DNA from 4 places in the Nitratireductor kimnyeongensis genome. Region 4 is predicted to be linked to each of the others. Evidence: predicted binding sites of a transcription regulator. Region 4 holds the regulator's gene; each other region holds the start of a gene.
What was found. Region 4 encodes PhoB, which activates phosphate uptake and scavenging genes when phosphate is short. Its sites were predicted from a motif close to TGTCATNNANCTGTCAT; they were not measured.
Positions count from the first base shown of each region.

Region 1 (3,207 bases), 880 kb from region 4:
CGTTGGGTTGGCACCTTAGTTGGCCTCTCAAAAGGAACAGAAAACTTCAAGACGTACTTTCTCGTTGGGGAGCCCACTGACAAAAAAATGTTACCAGCTTACAAACGAGCACTGGAATTTCTGCACGACGCCCCGCTTGATCCAGAGATTATTCCTGAGAGCGAGATGGACAACCTTGCAGATCGCTTGGCTGACAAGATCCACGCTAGTCACTGACTAGCGTGGCATTCAACATTAGTGGCCTCCCGGCAGCCCCCTCAAGCCGCAAAACGCTGCGCTTCGGCCCCGTAATAATTAATATACCGGTCCGAGATCGCCTCCACCGGCAGGACCACGAACACATCCGTGGTGCCGAAATCATGGTCGATCACGCAGCCATCGCCAAAGCGTGCGCCGAGGCGCAGATAGCCTTTGACGAGGGGTGGCATGGCGGCAAGCGCCGAGCGGGTCTGGATCGCTTCCTTCGGCATCAGGTCGAGCGGGGCGTAGCGGCTGGCGACGGCGCGCACATGCCATTCGGCCTCCACCTGGCAAAAATGCCCGAGGAAGGAGAGCGCCTCCGCATGGGCCGCCGGCACGACGCCGGGGAAGGAGGCGCAGCCCATCATCACGTCGATGCGCTTCTTGCGACAATAGGCCCAGATGCCCTGCCACAGAAGCTCGATCGTGCGCTTGGTGCGGTAGGGCGGCAGAACGCAGGAGCGGCCAAGCTCCAGAAAGCGGCGGCCCTGATGGCGGGCCATCAGCGTTTCGATGGCGAATTCGTCTGCGGAGTAGAATTTTCCGGCCCGGCGCGCGCCCTCCGGCGTCAGAAGCCGGTAGGTGCCGACGATGCGGTCCACATCCTCGCCCGGCAGCGCGGTGTCGAACACCAGAAGATGGTCGCACACGGCATCGAATGCATCCGCATCGCGGTCGGCACTCAGCGCGCCGAGCGGCGCTTTCGCGCCCATCTCATTGTAGAAAACCCGGTAGCGAATGCTCTGGGCCGCGGCAATCTCCTCCTCGCTGCGCGCAAGGCGCACTTCGAGCGCGCCGATGCGGCCCAGAAGCGCGTCCTCGGCATCGCCGGGGAGCGGCGGCCTTGCGGCCTTGTCATCGAGAGGCGTCCGGTTCAGCGTGATGCCCTGCATAGCTGTTGCTCCTCCGCTTGGCGTTGAAGCTGAAATAATGATCGCTTGCGACAGAACTATGACACTACCGTCACGGGAGGTTAGCAGCAAGCGGGTGTTGGGGCCGGGCACCGTCCCCGCTCCGCCGGCAGCGCCTTCTGCGGAACCCGGCTCTGCTTCTCAATGGGTCCCGGGTCAGGCCGGGATGAAGCGGTGCTTGGAGGGGAAGCCACACACACCCCTCATCCTGAGCGTCCTGAGCTTGCCGAAGGGCGAAGGGAGAGGGCGGCATGTAGTGCAGCGGCGGAGAGCGTGGGGCATGCCTTCACCCCCGCCCTTCGACAAGCTCAGGATGAGGGTGAAGGCACGGCGATGCCGCGACTGTGGAAAAACACCAGCGCCTGCGCCCCCTTCTCCCCGCGAGCGGGGGCGGAAGAAGAAGGCCGTCACAGCGGGCGCCGAGCCGGTCTGTCCCCACCCTGTTTTCAGGCCGTGACCTGCAGCTCCAGCGCGGCCAGAAGTTCGTCCGGGTCGAGCGGCTTGGTGACAAAGCCATTGGCGCCATGGGCAAGCACGCCGCTGCGCGTCTCCTCCTGCCCGTCGGCGGTGAGAACGAGGATGGGCAGTGGCGCCAGCCCGGTTTCCTCCTCGTGCCGGCGGATGGCGTTGATGGCGTCGAGCCCGTCCATCACCGGCATGTGCAGGTCCATCAGCACCGCATCAAAGCGTGTGCCCGGCGCGCTCACCGCCTCCACCGCCTCGCGCCCGTTGGAAACGAGCGTGACCCGATGCCCCGCGCGAGACAGTGTAGCGCGCGCCAGCATGGCGTTGATCTCGTTGTCCTCGGCGACCAGAATATTGAGCCCGCCCGCGCGCCGGCCCATGGTCCCGGCATCATGTGTGCGATCATGCGTTTCCGCAGCCGGCCAGGTGGCCTCGCTCTTGCTGCCCAAAAGCTGGCGCAGCAGCGTCCTGCCCCGCACGGGCCGGGCGAGAAACGCGCCATAGCCGCTGGCGCGAAACGCGGGAAGCCGCCCGCGCTCCGATGGCGTGATCAGCGTCAGCGCGCGGTCTCCGCCCACGCCAAGCGCGTGCAGACGGGTGATCAGCGCGCCATCGTCGCTTTCAAGCGAGGCGTCGACCAGCACCGTGTTGAACGGCCGGCCGCTCTCTTCGGCGAGCCGTGCCGCATCCTCCGCAGTGGCGGCGATCGCCGCGCGCCCGCCATGGACACGCATAGTCATGGCGATGGTTTCGGCCTCCTGCACGAAGGGCGAGAGAATGACGGCGTTGACCTCTTCGAGCACCGGCTCGACACGCCCCGCCTCGTCCGCCTCCGCGCCCAGCGGCAGGAGCACGGCAAATTCCGAGCCCTCGCCCGGCGTGCTCGCCACGCTGATTGCGCCATTCATCGCGTCGACAATGCGCTTGGTGATGGCAAGGCCGAGCCCCGCGCCGCCATGGCGGCGGGTGGAGCTGCCGTCCACCTGTTCGAAATCCTTGAAAATGCGGTTGATGTCGTCCTTTTCGAGCCCGGGGCCGGAATCGGAAACGGCAATCCGCAGCGCCGGCGCGCCATTCTTCTCCGCCCGCGAGACAGCGACCGTCACCCCTCCCTCATCGGTGAATTTCAGCGCATTGCCGAGGAGGTTGATCAGCACCTGGCGCAGCCGACCCGGATCCGCCGTGATGGTTTCGGGCACATCCGGCGCGATGTAGCAGCCAAGGCCGACGTTCTTTGTGAAAGCGCGCGCGGCCAGAAGCTCGACCACGTTTTCCACGAGCTCGTTCAGCGGAAGCGCCTGGGGCTCCAGTTCCAGCCGCCCCGCCTCGATCTTGGAATAGTCGAGCAGGTCCTCGATCAGCGCCACAAGCGCGGCGGCCGAAGTGGAAACCGCGCCCACATAGGTGCGCTGCTCGGGCGTCAGTTCCGTGTCGGCCAAAAGCGTCGCCATGCCCATGATGCCGTTCATCGGCGTGCGGATTTCATGGCTCACCGTGGCAAGGAAGCTCGATTTCGCACGGCTTGCCTGCTCGGCGCGTTCGCGCGCGTTGATCAGCGCCGTCTCGGCCCGCTTGCGGGCGGTGATGTCGC
Region 1 covers NZ_CP078143.1:2,198,305-2,201,511, reverse strand. The annotation lists gene KW403_RS10525 (DUF3037 domain-containing protein) at 1-216, shown strand, start outside; gene olsB (l-ornithine N(alpha)-acyltransferase) at 258-1,133, opposite strand; gene KW403_RS10515 (PAS domain-containing hybrid sensor histidine kinase/response regulator) at 1,598-3,207, opposite strand, start outside.
Region 1: olsB (l-ornithine N(alpha)-acyltransferase) is a predicted target of PhoB. The motif match lies at 1,181-1,197, and genes of this name have one in related genera.

Region 2 (3,207 bases), 1.1 Mb from region 4:
ATCGAAACCCCCTCGACGCTGGAAGCGAATTCCGCGCCTTTCGGTCCCGTTTCGAACAGGACCGATGTGTCCGGCAATGGTTTGAACGCCCAGTTGGCATCGGCCGTCGGATTGATCGTTCCCTGTTCGACGATATAGCGCACGATCACGTCACGGTTCGTATCTGGCGCAGCAAAGATCACCTTGTCCGGGCCGATGCCGGGGAAGTTTCCACCGCCCCCACCGCGGTAATTGTTCGTCGCGACGATGAATTTCTGAGCCGGCTCAATGGGCAGGCCATTGAATTGCAAGTCGACGATACGGCTTGCCTCCGCGTTGAGAAGCTCGCCCTTGGATGAATATTTGGGCGGCTGCGACAGGTCGATCCGATACGTCACACCGTCGATCACATCAAAGTTATAGGAGGGGAAGGACGGGTCGAGCAGCGGCTGGTCCGCCTTGCCCGGTTCCACCTGGTTAAAAATTCCGGCGGACATCTCCAGCCATTCCTTCACATCCGCGCCCGTCACGAGAACGGCCTGAACCGTGTTTGGATACAGATAGAGATCGGCCACATTCTTGATGGCCACATCGCCGGCCGGCGCGTCCGTATAATAGTCGGGGCCGCCGCGACCGCCCGCCTTGAAGGGCGCTGCCGCCGAAAGGACCGGCAGATCCTTGTACTCGCCGTCCTTCAGCATGTCGGTGATATACCAGGTTTGCGCCTGGCTCACGATCTGCACGGAGGGATCGTCGGCCACCAGCGCGAAATAGGAATGCAGCGGCGCAGACGTCTTGCCCACAGCCGTGCGCACATATTTCAGGGTCGCCTCATGGTCTTCGCGCACCGCCTCCTCGACCTCGGCCTTGCTCTCGACAAGCGGCTCGGTCTGACGTTCCACACGCTTGAAAATCGGACGCGCCTCGGATGCCGCATTCACCACCACCCAGCTCTGCCCGTCTCGTTCAAGAAGCAGGTCGATAAGACCCAGATGCGAGCCCCAGAAACCGCCCATTACGGCCGGTTTGCCCGCAATCGTGCCCTTCGTATTGTCCGCGCCTTCGACGCCCTCGAACTTCGGACCGGGAAAGTCGAGATGGCTGTGACCGGTTACGATAGCGTCGATGCCCTCAACGCCCGCAAGCAACAAAGACGCATTTTCGAGGTTTTCCTCATATTGTGCCGGGCCGATACCGGAATGAGACAGCCCCACCACGATGTCGGCGCCCTCCTCGCGCATCTGCGGCACCCAGGCCTCCGCCGCGCGAACGATGTCGCGCGTCATCGCCTTGCCGGTCAGATGTTTGGAATCCCAGTTCATGATCTGCGGCGGCACAAAGCCGATCAGTCCCACACGGATGGGATGTTCCGTCCCGCTGCCGTCCTTCACCATCCTGTCCAGGATCACATAGGGTTTCAGGAACAGCTCATCGTCGCGTCCGTTTGCGGCAAGCTGCCCTTTGGTCAGGTTGGCACAGACAAAGGGAAAATTGGCGCCCGCAAGCACCTTGAACATGAAATCGAGCCCATAATTGAATTCATGATTGCCCAACGTCGAGCAATCATAGCCCAGCGTGTTCATGCCTTTGATCACCGGGTGAATGTCCCCCTCGCGCATGCCCCGCTCATAGGCGATATAATCCCCCATCGGGTTGCCCTGCAGGAAATCGCCATTGTCGACGAGGATCGAGTTTGTCGCCTCGGCGCGGATCGCATCGATGATCGATGCGGTGCGGGCGAGCCCCATCGTGTCATTGGGCTTGTCAGCGTAGTAATCGTAGGGAAAGACATGCACATGCAGATCGGTGGTCTCCATGATGCGCAGATGCGCCTGGTTGGCCGAAGCTCTGGCTGAAAATGGGTGCATCAGCACCAGAGAACCTGCAGCAACCGACCCAGCTAAGAACGAACGGCGGGACATGGAAGCGTTTGCGGACATCATGATCGTCTCTCCTTGGCCTTTGAAAAAGAACCGGCGAAGGAGCATGATTGCGCCGTCGCGTTGAGACTTCCAGCAAAATCTCATGACACCGGCGTGACACGGGTCAGGACCGCTCGATGAAGGCCTCCTGTCGTGTTCTGAACAGCATTCTGGCAGCGTTTCCCGCAGCCTCTTTGCAGCGGTGCCGCGCGGTCACGGGGGAGAGATGCAATGAGCGATGAAGCAGACAACCGCAGAAAGACCTATGCCTCGCCACCGTGTTTCATGCACGAACTTGCCGGTGGGGCCGATACGTCACAGGAAGATGCTTGGCCGGAAGTTCGCCGCTGGCGCAAGGCCACGCGCGAGCACCTGATCGCCGAGCGCCTGGCAATCCCGGCCGCCGAACGTACACGCCTTGCCGAAGAGATCGCGCAGAAGCTTGAAAGGCTCATCGGCGATCCTTCAGGCCGCGTGGTTGGCCTCTACTGGCCGTTTCGCGGTGAACCGGACCTGCGCCCCTGGCTCGCGTCTCTGCATGATCGCGGTGCTGTGCCAGCCCTTCCGGTCGTCGTTCAGAAAGCCGCGCCCCTCACCTTCCGCCCCTATCGCCCGGGAGACAGACTTGAACGCGGGGTCTGGAACATTCCCGTTCCTGCAGTCGACAAGGAAATCATGCCCGATATCATCGTCTCTCCGCTGGTGGGTTTCGATGCGGCCAACTACCGGCTGGGCTATGGCGGTGGATTTTATGACCGGACCATCGCCGTCCTCCCGAAACGGCCGCTGCTCATCGGCATCGGCTACACCTTCGCGGAAGTGCCGACGATCTACCCGCAGCCCCACGACATTCCCATGAACCACATTGTTGTTGCCGGCTGATTGCCCCACCGTCACGCCATCTGCGGCTTCAATCCCATACCGGTCCGGTCCACCACCTCGCGCAGCGCAAAAGCGGAATTGATCTTGATCACATGGGGCATGCCTGTCAGCCACTCCTTGTGAACCCGCTCGTAATCCTGAAGGTCACGCGCCGCGATGCGCAGTATGTAGTCATATTCGCCAGACATGAGATGGCAGGACACCACATTCGGACAGCGCTGCACTGCCGCTTCAAACTCGCTGAGCGTGCGTTCAAACTGCCCCGAAAGCGAGATATGAACAATGACTGTAACACCGTGCCCGAGGGCTGCATTTGAAAGCCGGGCATGATATCCCTTGATAACGCCGCTTTTTTCGAGATTATCGAGGCGGCGTGAGCAGGCCGACTGGGACAGTCCCACTTTCTCCGCCAGCGCGGAATTGG
Region 2 covers NZ_CP078143.1:232,434-235,640, forward strand. The annotation lists gene KW403_RS01075 (bifunctional 2',3'-cyclic-nucleotide 2'-phosphodiesterase/3'-nucleotidase) at 1-1,919, opposite strand, end outside; gene KW403_RS01080 (5-formyltetrahydrofolate cyclo-ligase) at 2,133-2,783, shown strand; gene KW403_RS01085 (Lrp/AsnC family transcriptional regulator) at 2,795-3,207, opposite strand, start outside.
Region 2: KW403_RS01075 (bifunctional 2',3'-cyclic-nucleotide 2'-phosphodiesterase/3'-nucleotidase) is a predicted target of PhoB. The motif match lies at 2,005-2,021, and genes of this name have one in related genera.

Region 3 (3,207 bases), 160 kb from region 4:
CTCGCCGGCGGCGTCAATGCGGAAAAGAGCATGTGGGGTAAGACGGTCGGTGCGGCCTTCCGAAGCGAGCCAGAAACCACCTTCACCGTCATTGGCGATACCCTCGAGGTCGAGCTTCTGGGCCGCCATGCCGTCACGCGTGACGATGGCCTTGGCGGTGATGCGGGCCGGCTTCTCGTTCGCGTCGATGGTGAAGATGCTGGGCTGATTGCCGTAGAAGGAATCGGACACGGCGTAAAGCGTACCCGGCTTTTCACGATCTGCCACGAGGCCGGAGAGGGCACCCCAGGCAAGCGGAGCGCCGTTGTCGTCACGCGCCGATTCGATGGTCGGATAGACAGGCGTTCCTTCGGTCAGTTCGTAGACCATCACGTGGGAGCGGGCCGCACCGTCTTCCACCAGATCGGTCTCGTTTGCGGTAACGAGCAGGTTACGTTCGGGTATTGCCACGAGGCCTTCCGGACCGATGCCGGAGGGGAGGACCTGGACGAATTCCGGTTCGGCGCCGGTGTCGCGGTAGACCACGACGAGCGAAGCGCGCTCAAGCGCCACGAAAATATACCGCTGATCGCCAAAGCTCGCGACTTCAAGACCTTCGGGTTCCGTTCCCTTGGCGTCGGAGCGTTTGTCGGGATAGTGGCCGACAGCGGCGGCGCGAAACTCGAGGTCTTTGCCGCTGTCGAACAGAACCTCACCCGACTTGCTGAAAATGGTGAAGCTGCGCGATCCGCCCTCGTAATCGCCTTCGTTGGCAGTCACGAAGCGATCATCGTCCAGCCATTTTACGGCATCGGGTTCGCGCTTCAGCGCATTGGCTGTCTGATTGAAATCGATCGCGCCATTGTCCAGCGTGTCGATGTTCTCAAGGTTGATCTGGCCAGCGGAGAAATGGCTTGTCACTTCGCCGCTTTCAGCTGAAACCACAGCGATATGGTTGTTTTCCTGTAGTGTCACAACGATGTCGCCGTTTTCATTGAAATCGACGAATTCAGGCTCCGGGTCTTCTGGTGCAATCTCTGCAAGGCCGCTCAGGGAAACGGTCTTCATGCTGCCGCAGTCCGGCGCGCCGTCGGTGAGATTGAAGATCTTGAGGTCCCCGGCGGGCATCTGTGGAATTACACCGTCGTTAAGGTCCTCGTCGCGCTCGTTCTCGATGGCGACGGCAAGGAAGCGGCCATCATTGCTGACGGCGACAGAATCCGGTTGGCCACCCAGTTCGCAGGACTCTTCGGCGGTTTTCGTGGCCATGTCGATCACGACGAGGTTCCCCGAAGGGCTGGTGTAGCTCTCGGATGTGTTCACGGCCGCGATGGCTTTCTGGCCAGCCACACCCACAGAGGTCGGCTCACCCTCCAATTTGAGCACGCCGCCGGCCTTCGGCGCGTTGGCATCGCTGATGTCGACGAACCCCACGCCACCCAGCGGGCTGTCGGAGTAGATCAAAGTGTTGCCGTCAGCGCTGCGCGCGATGATCTCCGAAGAGGTTTCGGTGGCCGCGTCCGTCTCGGCCGGCAGGTTTTCTGCCACCGGAAACGTCGCGATACGGTTGAATGCCATATCGGCATGCGCAGGAAAAACGGCTGCCGTGCTTGCCAGCAGGCCTAGAATGATTGCTTTGCGTCCCATGTCTGAAAACTCCCTCAAGACCCATAGGAGCGGCACAATCGAGAGGGATGATTTCAACCCGATGACACATCAATGACGGTTCGGTGACACTCCCCAATTGAGGGAACGCGCAATTTGTTGCGTCCGCCTTGTGTTTCAGTTTATAACGCGGACGATATTTCCCAACATCGGTGGTTATGACCACCGCCCGCGCCAGGGACGCGGGCGAAGGAAGAGGATTCTTGAAACATGGCCAACACGCTTCTCATGCCCAAGGCCACCGCCGTTTGGCTGGTCGACAATACGGCGCTGAGCTTTGATCAGATCGCCGAATTCTGCAAACTGCACCCTCTCGAAGTAGGTGCCATCGCTGATGGTGACGCTGCGCAGGGCATCAAGGGTATGGACCCGGTGATGACCGGACAGCTTACCCGCGAGGAGATCGCTCTCGGGGAGGAAAATCCGAACCACAAACTGCGTCTTTCGGAGCCGAAGGTTCGCGTGCCGGAGGCCAAGCGTAAGGGGCCGCGTTACACGCCGCTCTCCAAGCGTCAGGATCGCCCGAATGCCATTCTCTGGCTGGTGCGCAATCATCCTGAACTCAAGGATGCGCAGATTTCGCGTCTTGTGGGCACCACAAAATCGACCATCGAAGCTATCCGTGAGCGCACGCACTGGAACTCGGCGAACCTTGTTCCCATGGATCCGGTTACGCTTGGGCTTTGCTCTCAGATTGATCTCGATCTGGAAGTGCAGCGCGCGGCAAAATACCTCCCGCCGCAGGAGAGCACCGGTGAAACCCTGCTCCCGGCTTCAGAGACCGAAGATCTGCCTCTCGGTGGGCAGGCCGTCTCCGACGCATCTTCCGATGAGCAGGAACTGGACGCGGACGCAGTCTTTGCCAAGTTGTCATCGCTGAAGTCCAGCGATCCGGACGAAGAAGATGAGGACGAGCGGTCCTGATCTGACGACTGAGATACTCCCCGGCCGCCGGCCGGGGAGTATCGCCTCAGCTGGCGCAGGCCCTGCCCATCATGGCCTCGTGCATTTCCATCCGCCTGTAGAAGTCCGCCAGCTGCTTGCCGCGCTCGGGGCGGAACGTTCGCCCGGCAAGAGTCATGGCGGCTATCCGGTCGATGCGGAACGTGCGAAAATCTCCGCGTAACTCACACCACGCTACCAGCGTCCACACTTTTCCCCAGAACCAAAGACCAAGTGGACGAACGTCGCGCTTCGAGGTGCGCCCGGCTTCGTCCCGGTAGTCTATGGACAGCACGTCCCGTGTATCCACTGAGCGTTCCAGCGTGTCGATGGCCTCGCGCTCGATATCGCTCACCACCCAGCGCGGGGTATGGATCTCGGTGCGTGAAATGCGGTCGCGTTCCGGCTCCGGCAGGACGGTTCCTATCTTCACCAGCGCCTCTTCCGCCGCACGGGCCATGGCCGCGCCGCCAAAGGCGCGAACCATACGAGCGCCCGCCACCAGGGCCACGATCTCGTTTCGCGTGAACATAAGGGGCGGGAGTTCGAAGCCCTCCCGCATCAAATATCCGACGCCAGCCTCACCGTCGATTGGTACTCCGGTGGACTGAAGATCGGCAA
Region 3 covers NZ_CP078143.1:1,482,940-1,486,146, reverse strand. The annotation lists gene KW403_RS06990 (esterase-like activity of phytase family protein) at 1-1,626, opposite strand, end outside; gene KW403_RS06985 (DUF1013 domain-containing protein) at 1,855-2,568, shown strand; gene KW403_RS06980 (helix-turn-helix transcriptional regulator) at 2,615-3,207, opposite strand, start outside.
Region 3: KW403_RS06990 (esterase-like activity of phytase family protein) is a predicted target of PhoB. The motif match lies at 1,699-1,715, and genes of this name have one in related genera.

Region 4 (3,207 bases):
AACTGCGCGCTCGCGTTGGCATGGTGTTCCAGAAGCCCAACCCGTTTCCCAAATCGATCTACGAGAACATTGCTTATGGGCCGCGCATTCATGGCCTTGTTTCCTCCAAGAGCGCGTTGGATGAGGTGGTCGAGTCCAGCCTGCAGAAAGCCGGTCTCTTCAACGAGGTGAAAGACCGTTTGCATGAGGCTGGAACGGGTCTCTCCGGTGGCCAGCAGCAGCGCTTATGCATTGCGCGCGCCATCGCGGTGTCGCCCGAGGTTATCTTGATGGACGAGCCCTGCTCGGCTCTCGATCCCATTGCCACTGCCAAGGTCGAGGAACTGATCGACGAGTTGCGCGAGAACTACACTATTGTCATCGTGACGCACTCCATGCAGCAGGCGGCGCGCGTTTCGCAGCGCACGGCCATGTTCCATCTGGGCAACCTTGTCGAGGAAGGTCCGACGGACAAGATGTTCACCAATCCGGATGACAAGCGCACCCAGGATTACATCACCGGTCGCTTCGGTTGACGCACAGATAAGGAACCAGATCATGGGTGAGCACACAGTCAGCTCCTTCGATGAGGAACTCGGTGAGATCGACCGCCTCATTCGCGATATGGGCGATCTCTCCGGTGCGATGACCCGCGCCTCCACCAATGCCCTTCTTCATTCCGATACCGCACTTGCGCAGCGCGTCATCTCCGATGACACGATCATGGATGCCAAGCAGCGTGATCTCGACGAGCGTGCCATCACGCTGATCGCCAAGCGCCAGCCAATGGCACAGGATCTGCGCAGCGTTGTCGGCGCCATACGCATGGCCGCGGATCTGGAACGTATCGGTGATCTTGCGAAGAACATCGCCAAGCGCGTCAGTGCCGTGGGTCAGAGCGCCACGCCGCGCACGCTTGCTCATTCAATCGATGCGATGGCAGGTCTGGTGCTGCGACAGGTCGATGCTGTGGTCGAACACTACGTCAAGCGCGACGCCAAGGCGCTGATCCAGTTGCGTGACGACGATGAGAAAATCGACATTCAGTACACGTCGGTGTTCCGCGAATTGTTGACCTATATGATGGAAGATCCGCGGAATATCACGTCCTGTACGCATCTTCTCTTCTGCGCGAAGAATCTGGAGCGCATTGGCGATCACGTAACGAATATCGCTGAGAATGCCTATTATGTGGTGACGGGGGAACAGCTTCCGGTCCAGCGGCCGAAGCTAGACGAAACACAGATGACGGTCGATGCGGATGCCTAGACGGCCGTAGCAATGCTTTAGGAGAATGCCTTCCATGATTGCCCCCAAGGTCATGGTCGTTGAAGACGACGAACCGCTTTGCGTCTTGCTGAAATACAATCTGGAGGCCGAGGGTTATCAGGTCGAGATGATTTCGCGCGGCGACGAAGCCGAGGTGCGCCTGCAGGAGAATGTACCCGATCTGCTCGTGCTGGACTGGATGGTTCCGGCTGTATCAGGCATCGAACTGTGCCGCCGGCTGCGCATGCGCCCTGAAACCGAGCGTCTGCCGATCATCATGCTCACCGCTCGCGGAGAGGAGAGCGACCGCGTTCGCGGGCTATCCACTGGCGCCGACGATTATCTGGTGAAGCCGTTCTCGACCCCGGAGTTCGTTGCGCGTGTGCGGGCGCTTCTGCGCAGAGCCAAGCCTGAGGTGCTTTCAACGGTGCTCTCTGTGGGTGATATCGTGCTCGACCGGGAATCGCATCGCGTCTACCGGCGCAAGAATGAGATCCGGCTCGGGCCGACCGAGTTTCGCCTGCTGGAATTCATGATGCAGCATCCCGGACGGGTATTTTCGCGCAGCCAGCTGCTCGACAATGTCTGGGGTGAGACGATTTATATCGACGAACGCACCGTCGATGTCCATGTGGGCCGATTGCGCAAAGCCGTGAACCAGGGCCGGCTTCCCGATGTGATCCGGACCATTCGCGGCGCAGGTTACGCCATACGAGAAGCCTGAGGCAGGCTGACATGGAAAACCCCGGCAAATTGCCGGGGTTTCGTTGAAGTTGCAGTCTGATCACTCGGTGAAGATATTCTTCTGACGCGCATGCCCGTTGTGAGCGACAGCGAAGCTGGTAACCGGCTCCAGTGAGGCCGTGAGCTGTCCATCTTTGGTGATGTCCCATTCCAGCACTGCGTCATCATAGACGAGTGCAGGATCCACAAAGACGCACGTTGCAATCACCCGCGGCGCTTCACCTTCAAGCTCACGCAGGGAAACCGGCTTCTCGGCCTCGCACTCCTCGAAGGTTTCATAGATCGGAGCAGGGGCGGGAAGTTCGCGGCATTCAGCCATGTTGCCGGAACAACCGACAACCAGAAGAAGCCCAGCGATGTGTTCCATGGCGTTCTCCTTTCACTGTTTTCCTGATGCGGAAGCCATGGAAGGTCCGCATCGTTGGTGCCGCGTATGTTTACGTTTTCTGTACTCGTTTAACGGCGGCCTCTCAGCAGTCCCATGATCAGGGAAATCGCGAGAAGGGCCAGAAAGATGTAGAACAGGATTTGCGCGATACCTGCTGAAGCGCCTGCAATACCGCCAAAACCAAGGGCGCCGGCGACAAGAGCGACGACGAGAAATATAAGGGCCCAGTAAAGCATTCTGTCTCTCCGTTTAGTTATGCGATTTAAACGTTATCCGCGAAGATTGGTTCCCGGAGAAAGAAGTCCGGCAAACAAAAAGGCCGCCAGAAGGCGGCCTTTTTCATCAGAAAAGCGCTGTGCTGCTCAGGCAGCCGCACGAGCCTGGTGGTCGAAGAAAAGCGCTTGGCTGATGAGTGCCTTGACCATTTCCGGACTGAAAGGCTTCGTGACGAGGAAGGTTGGTTCAGGGCGCTCGCCTGTCAGAAGTCGCTCCGGGAAAGCCGTGATGAAGATTACAGGGACCGTCGCTCCTTCAAGAATCTCATTCACGGCGTCGAGGCCCGAACTCCCGTCGGCAAGCTGAATGTCTGCCAGCACCATTTTCGGCTGCGTTTTAGCAAACATCTCGACCGCTTGCTTGTGCGTTCGGGCGTTGCCGACGACACGATGACCAAGGCTTTCGACCATTTCCTCGATATCCATCGCGATCAACGGCTCATCTTCGATAATCAGGATGTCGGTGGCCACCTGGCGGGAAATTTCCTCGCTGGCCTCATGCAGCATCGCATTGATGCCCTTCATGTCGGTTTCCAGAATTTCCGCCGCTTC
Region 4 covers NZ_CP078143.1:1,322,795-1,326,001, reverse strand. The annotation lists gene pstB (phosphate ABC transporter ATP-binding protein PstB) at 1-515, shown strand, start outside; gene phoU (phosphate signaling complex protein PhoU) at 538-1,248, shown strand; gene phoB (phosphate regulon transcriptional regulator PhoB) at 1,286-1,972, shown strand; gene KW403_RS06250 (hypothetical protein) at 2,033-2,359, opposite strand; gene KW403_RS06245 (DUF1328 domain-containing protein) at 2,449-2,616, opposite strand; gene KW403_RS06240 (response regulator) at 2,743-3,207, opposite strand, start outside.